DNA from 2 places in the Streptomyces aquilus genome. Region 1 is predicted to be linked to the other one. Evidence: riboswitches for the same ligand, from Rfam matches in the RefSeq annotation. Region 1 holds a riboswitch; the other holds the start of a gene.

Region 1 (3,280 bases):
TCGCCGACCACCAGCACCGGAAGCCCCGCATTGCGGGCGATCCCCATGTTGACGATGTCGGTCCGGCGCAGATTGATCTCGGCCGGGCTGCCGGCCCCCTCACAGATCACCGCGTCATACGTGCCCCGCAGTTCGGCCAGACAGTCGAGCACGGTCCCGAGCAGCTTCTGCTGCCGCCCGCCGTGATACCCGCGCGCGCTCATCTCGCCGACGGGCTTGCCCATCAGCACGACCTGGCTGCTCTGCTCCCCACCGGGCTTGAGCAGCACGGGATTCATGAGCGCGGTCGGCTCGACCCGACAGGCCTGCGCCTGCATGGCCTGAGCCCGCCCGATCTCCGCGCCCTCCCGCGTCACGAACGAATTGAGGGACATGTTCTGCGCCTTGAAGGGCGCGACCTTGACCCCCTGCCGCACCAGCCACCGGCAGATCCCGGCGGTGACGACGCTCTTGCCGGCGTCGGAGGTGGTCCCGGCGACGAGCAGCCCGCCCCCACTCATGAGGCACGCCCCTTCCGCAGAGCCCGCACGGCGACCGAGGCGCCGAGCGCGAGCAGCCCGACGCGCCGGGACAGCCGTACGGCGCGCTCGATGTCGTACGAGGCGACGGCGCGCCCTTGGGTGTTGAGGACGGGCCGGTGCTCGACCCGCCCCGCGTAGGACAGGGTCCCGCCCAGCCGCACCCCGAGGGCCCCGGCGAAGGATGCCTCGACGGGCCCGGCGTTGGGGCTGGGATGCTTGGCGGCGTCCTCCCGCCAGGCGCGCACGGCACCGCGAGGGGCACCACCGGCGGCCGTGGCGAGTACGGCGGTCAGCCGCGCCCCCGGCCACCCGGCGACGTCGTCCAGCCGGGCCGAGGCCCACCCGAACCGCCGGTACCGCTCGGACTTGTGCCCGACCATGGCGTCGAGGGTGTTGACGGCCCGGAACCCGAGCAGCCCCGGCACGCCACCGACCGCTCCCCACACCAGCGCACCGACCACGGCATCGGAGGTGTTCTCGGCGACGGACTCGACGACGGCCCGGGCGATCCCGTCGGCGTCGAGGGCCTGCGGATCGCGCCCGCACAGATGCGGCAGTCGAGCACGAGCGCCCTCGACATCACCGGCCTCCAGGGCTCGTCCGATACCCCGCGCCTCCCGCGCGAGCGAGGTCCCCCCGACGACGGCCCAGGTGGCGGCGCCGGTCAGTACGACGGAGGCGGTACGGGAAGGACGTACGACCCTCTGCGCGAGGGCACCCAGCCCCACGGCACCCCCGACACACACGGCGGTGTGCAGCGCACCCCATCCCCGGTGATCTCGCCACAGCACCTTCTCCACGGCACCGGCGGCCCGTCCGAACGCGGCGACCGGATGCCCCCGGCGCGGATCACCGAGCAGCAGATCCCCGACGAGCCCGGCGGCGGCGCCGTACGCGAAGACGCGATCGGCACGCATCGGCTCAGCCGGCCGTGGGGTCGGGCAGCGACCTGGTGCGGTACCTCAAACGGCAGGCGAGCATGGCGACATGTCCTCACTCAGGGTGTCCACGCCCTGGTTCGACGAGACCGGCGGTGGGAGTTCCTGGCTCCCGGGGCTACCTACCCCGGTGACAGTGGCGGGACCGCGCCGGATTCACACCGGACTTCCTCCCTGGCCGCCGTACTTGGCCCCGGCAGTCCACCACGGGCCCGGAAGAGCCGTCAACTCGCTGTTGACCTGCGAGAGCGGAGTGTGCAGAACCCCACATCGCGGGGCGGGCGAGCACGGAACACGGGGGCCCGGAGCCCGCCTGGAACGCGAGAACGCCCCGTCCCGGAAACCCCTTTGAGGGGACCCCGGAACAGGGCGTGACTCGTCGCGGCGGGTGTTACGCCACGATCAGATAGATCCCGTACCCCACAGCCGCCGCACACGCGGCGAAGCAGGCGTACGCGCCGGTCACGGCGAGGGCGGCCGAGCCGCCCGCGGCCGAGGCCCGCTCCTGGCGGGAGAGGCCCATGATGCCGAGGGTGAAGAGGGCCACGAGGGCGACGGTGACGACGAGGCTGACGCCGAAGACGGAGCCCAGTGCTTGCCAGTCGATCTTCATGTTGCTTGCTTTCCTTCGTCGCTGAGGCTCAGACCGCGGCGGCCGGCGGTACGGCCGGCTCCGTGGTGGCCGCTGCCGGGGCGGGGATCGTGGCGGTCAGGTCGTCCGCCACCGGGCCCGCCGGGGGCGGAGTCACGGCCGCGATCGCCGTGGTGACCACACCGGCCGGCTCGTCGGTGTCGTTGACGTTCGACGCGTCCACGACCTCGCGGCGCGAGATCTTCCAGATGGCCGCGCTGGAGGCGATCAGGAAGACCGCGACGAGCGCCGTGCCCCAGTCGCCGAGGTCGCACACGGACTCGGCCAGCGCACCCACCAGGGCGGCCGCCGGGAGCGTGAGACCCCACGCCACGAACATCCGCGTCGCCGTCGACCAGCGGACCACGCCGCCCTTGCGGCCGAGGCCCGCGCCCATCACCGAACCGGAGACGGAGTGCGTGGTGGAGAGGGAGAAGCCGAGGTGCGAGGAGGCCAGGATGACCGTCGCCGCGCTGGTCTGGGCGGCGAAGCCCTGCTGCGGCTGGAGGTCGGTCAGGCCCTTGCCCATCGTGCGGATGATGCGCCAGCCGCCCAGGTACGTGCCGAGCGCGATGGCCAGACCGGCGGAGAGGATGACCCAGGTGGGCGGGTCGGAGTCGGGCGCGACGGCGCCGCCGGCGACGAGGGCGAGGGTGATGATGCCCATCGTCTTCTGCGCGTCGTTCGTGCCGTGGGCGAGGGACACCAGGCCGGCCGAGGCGATCTGGCCCGCGCGGAAGCCCTTGGCGGCCGACTTGCCGTCCGCCTTCTTGCCGAGGGAGTAGGAGAGCCGCGTGGCCAGCATGGCCGCGATGCCCGCGACCAGCGGGGCCGCGATCGCCGGGATCAGGACCTTGGTGACCAGGACGTCACCGTGGACCGCGCCCGTGCCCGCCGAAGCGATGGTGGCGCCTATCAGACCGCCCATGAGGGCGTGCGAGGAGCTGGAGGGGAGTCCGACCAGCCAGGTCAGCAGGTTCCAGAGGATCGCGCCCACCAGGGCCGCGAAGATCACCTCTGGACGTATGCCGCTCTCGTCGACGAGACCCTTGGAGATCGTGTTGGCGACCTCCACGGAGAGGAAGGCGCCCACAAGGTTGAGCGCGGCGGACATGGCCACCGCGACCTTGGGCTTGAGCGCACCGGTCGAGATGGTCGTGGCCATCGCGTTGGCGGTGTCGTGAAAACCG
Region 2 (3,280 bases), 4.3 Mb from region 1:
ACGGCGTCGCCTCGCCGACGCAGAAGCACTTCGGCGGCTCCGCGAAGGAGATCCCCGGCATCGGCGAGATCGGCTACATCGGCCTGACGGCGTTCGTCCTGAACGTGGTGGTGACGGTGGTCCTGACCTTCGTCCTGAAGGCCTTCAAGGCCCCCGAGGGCATCGACGAGACGAGCCCGGAGGACTACACGGCGGACGCGGGCGACCCGGGCGTCCAGGTGGAGCTTCCCCCGGCAACTGCTGGCGCCGCTCACTAGAGGCCCCTAGGGGCGCGGGGCTGTTTCGATGTGCGGCTCCGCCGCGTGGGCGCGAGCAACCACGTACGACCCGCAGCGGGCCACCGAGAGCAAGACCCTCGGCGGCCCGCTTTTCGTGCAAACTCACGTGCATGGACATACTGATCCGGCCGGCAGAACCTACCGAATACGACGAACTCGGCGAGATCACCGCCCAGGCCTACATCCAGGACGGCCTCCTCGCCTTCGGCGAGAGCGACTGGTACCTCGGCGAACTGAGAGACGTCGCCAAACGGGCAGCCGCGGCCGAGGTGCTCGTCGCCGCCCAGGACGGCCACCTCCTGGGCACCGTCACCTACGTCGCCTCGACCGGCGGCGCCATGGCCGAGCTCTCCCGCCCCGGCGAATCGGAGATCCGCATGCTGGCCGTGGCCCCGGAGGCCCGCGGAAGAGGCGCCGGACAAGCCCTCGTACAGGCCTGTGTCGACCGCGCCAGGGCTGCCGGTGACATCGGCATGGTCCTGTCGACCCAGCCCGTCATGCGCGCCGCCCACCGCATCTACGAGCGCCTCGGCTTCGTCCGCGCCCCGCACCGCGACTGGCAGCCGATTCCGGGCGTGGAGTTCACGCTTCTCACCTATGAGTTGACGCTCTGAAGTCACCGCGACACAACATCTAGGGGTGCCACTCGAACCCGGCACAAGATGTATGCTCATGCTCGCTGTCGTCGCAGGGGAATCCGGTGCGAATCCGGAACTGTCCCGCAACGGTGTACTTGTGCATGCCTTGTGCGTGTACGGGAGTCAGTCCGAGGACCTGCCGACAGCGTGCCCAGGCCGCCGTGGCCCGGGTGCCATGACGTCCGGGCCTCGCGGAGTGGGCCGGTGGACGCGACGCCGCGTGCGCTCGTGCTGCCCCCTGCTCTCCGCCAGGCCCCCGTGCCGAGCGAGGGAGAGCCCCCACGTGACCATCGCGCCAGCAGATCCGGCTTCAGCGGTCCAGGCGGAGAACGACGGTCCCGGTACCGCCCTGTTGCGGACCCTGACCGAGCTGACCGCCGACCTGCCCGACGCCGACCCCGGACGGGTCGCCGCCGCCGCGCTGCGCGGCCGCTCGGGCCGGGCGGACTCCGATGGCGGCGTGGAGCTGCGCGAGCTGGCGACGGAGGCCGCCGCCGGACTCATCTCCGAGGACCCCGCCTACTCCCGGCTGGCCGCCCGGCTGCTGACCATCAGCATCGCCGCCGAGGCCGCCTCCCAGGGCGTCACGTCCTTCACCGAGTCGGTCGAGGTCGGCCACCGCGAGGGCCTGATCGCCGACCGCACCGCGGAGTTCGTACGGGTGCACGCCGCACGGCTCGACGCCCTGATCGACCCGGCCGCCGACGACCGCTTCGGCTACTTCGGCCTGCGTACGCTCCACAGCCGCTACCTCCTCCGGCACCCGATCACCCGCCAGGTCATCGAGACGCCCCAGCACTTCATGCTGCGCGTCGCCGCCGGCCTCGCCGAGGACGACACGACCCGTGCCCTGGACGAAGTCGCCGCGCTCTACGGGCTCATGAGCCGCCTCGACTACCTGCCGTCCTCCCCCACGCTGTTCAACTCCGGCACCCGGCACCCCCAGATGTCGTCCTGCTACCTCCTCGACTCCCCGCTGGACGAGCTGGACTCCATCTACGACCGCTACCACCAGGTCGCCCGGCTCTCCAAGCACGCCGGCGGCATCGGCCTGTCGTACTCCCGTATCCGCAGCCGCGGTTCGCTGATCCGGGGCACCAACGGGCACTCCAACGGCATCGTGCCGTTCCTGAAGACGCTGGACGCCTCGGTGGCCGCCGTGAACCAGGGCGGCCGGCGCAAGGGAGCCGCGGCCGTCTACCTGGAGACCTGGCACTCCGACATCGAGGAGTTCCTGGAGCTGCGCGACAACACCGGTGAGGACGCCCGGCGTACGCACAACCTGAACCTCGCGCACTGGATCCCGGACGAGTTCATGCGCCGCGTGAACGCCGACGCCGAGTGGTCGCTGTTCTCCCCGGCGGACGTGCCCGAGCTGGTCGACCTGTGGGGCGAGGAGTTCGACGCCGCGTACCGCAAGGCGGAGGCGGCCGGTCTCGCCAAGAAGACGATCCCGGCGCGTGACCTGTACGGCCGCATGATGCGCACCCTCGCGCAGACCGGCAACGGCTGGATGACCTTCAAGGACGCCGCCAACCGCACCGCCAACCAGACGGCGCTGCCCGGCCATGTCGTCCACTCCTCCAACCTCTGCACGGAGATCCTGGAGGTCACGGACGACGGCGAGACGGCCGTCTGCAACCTGGGGTCGGTGAACCTGGGCGCGTTCGTGGTCGACGGGGACATCGACTGGGAGCGGCTGGACGCCACCGTCCGCACCGCCGTCACCTTCCTCGACCGCGTGGTGGACATCAACTTCTACCCGACCGAGCAGGCGGGCCGTTCCAACGCCAAGTGGCGTCCGGTGGGCCTGGGCGCGATGGGCCTCCAGGACGTCTTCTTCAAGCTGCGGCTGCCGTTCGACTCGCCGCAGGCCCGTGAGCTGTCCACGCGCATCGCCGAGCGCATCATGCTCGCCGCGTACGAGGCCTCCGCCGACCTCGCCGAGCGCAACGGCCCGCTCCCGGCGTGGGAGAAGACCCGTACCGCGCAGGGCGTGCTGCACCCCGACCACTACGACGTCGAGCTCACCTGGCCGGAGCGCTGGGAGGCGTTGCGGGCCCGGGTCGCCGCGGTCGGCATGCGCAACAGCCTGCTGCTGGCCATCGCGCCCACCGCCACCATCGCCTCGATCGCGGGCGTCTACGAGTGCATCGAGCCGCAGGTCTCCAACCTCTTCAAGCGCGAGACCCTGTCCGGCGAGTTCCTCCAGGTCAACTCCTACCTGGTGGCCGAGCTGAAGAAGCTCGGCGTGTGGGACGCGCAGACCCGGGAGGCGCTGCGCGAGTCCAACGGCTCGGTGCAGGGCTTCACCTGGGTGCCCCAGGACGTCCGCGACCTGTACCGCACGGCGTGGGAGATCCC

What was found. A riboswitch is a leader RNA that binds a small molecule or an ion and turns the genes downstream of it on or off. The one in region 1 is predicted to bind cobalamin.
Region 2: another riboswitch for cobalamin. It lies ahead of EJC51_RS32165 (ribonucleoside-diphosphate reductase subunit alpha); the one in region 1 lies ahead of EJC51_RS12360 (cobalamin biosynthesis protein).

Annotation. Positions count from the first base shown of each region.
Region 1 is NZ_CP034463.1:2,667,481-2,670,760, reverse strand. Features, by position in the region: gene EJC51_RS12365 (cobyric acid synthase) at 1-500, opposite strand, end outside; gene EJC51_RS12360 (cobalamin biosynthesis protein) at 497-1,438, opposite strand; cobalamin riboswitch at 1,540-1,680, opposite strand; gene EJC51_RS12355 (hypothetical protein) at 1,851-2,072, opposite strand; gene EJC51_RS12350 (inorganic phosphate transporter) at 2,101-3,280, opposite strand, start outside.
Region 2 is NZ_CP034463.1:6,945,763-6,949,042, reverse strand. Features, by position in the region: gene mctP (monocarboxylate uptake permease MctP) at 1-257, shown strand, start outside; gene EJC51_RS32170 (GNAT family N-acetyltransferase) at 389-892, shown strand; cobalamin riboswitch at 945-1,074, shown strand; gene EJC51_RS32165 (ribonucleoside-diphosphate reductase subunit alpha) at 1,200-3,280, shown strand, end outside.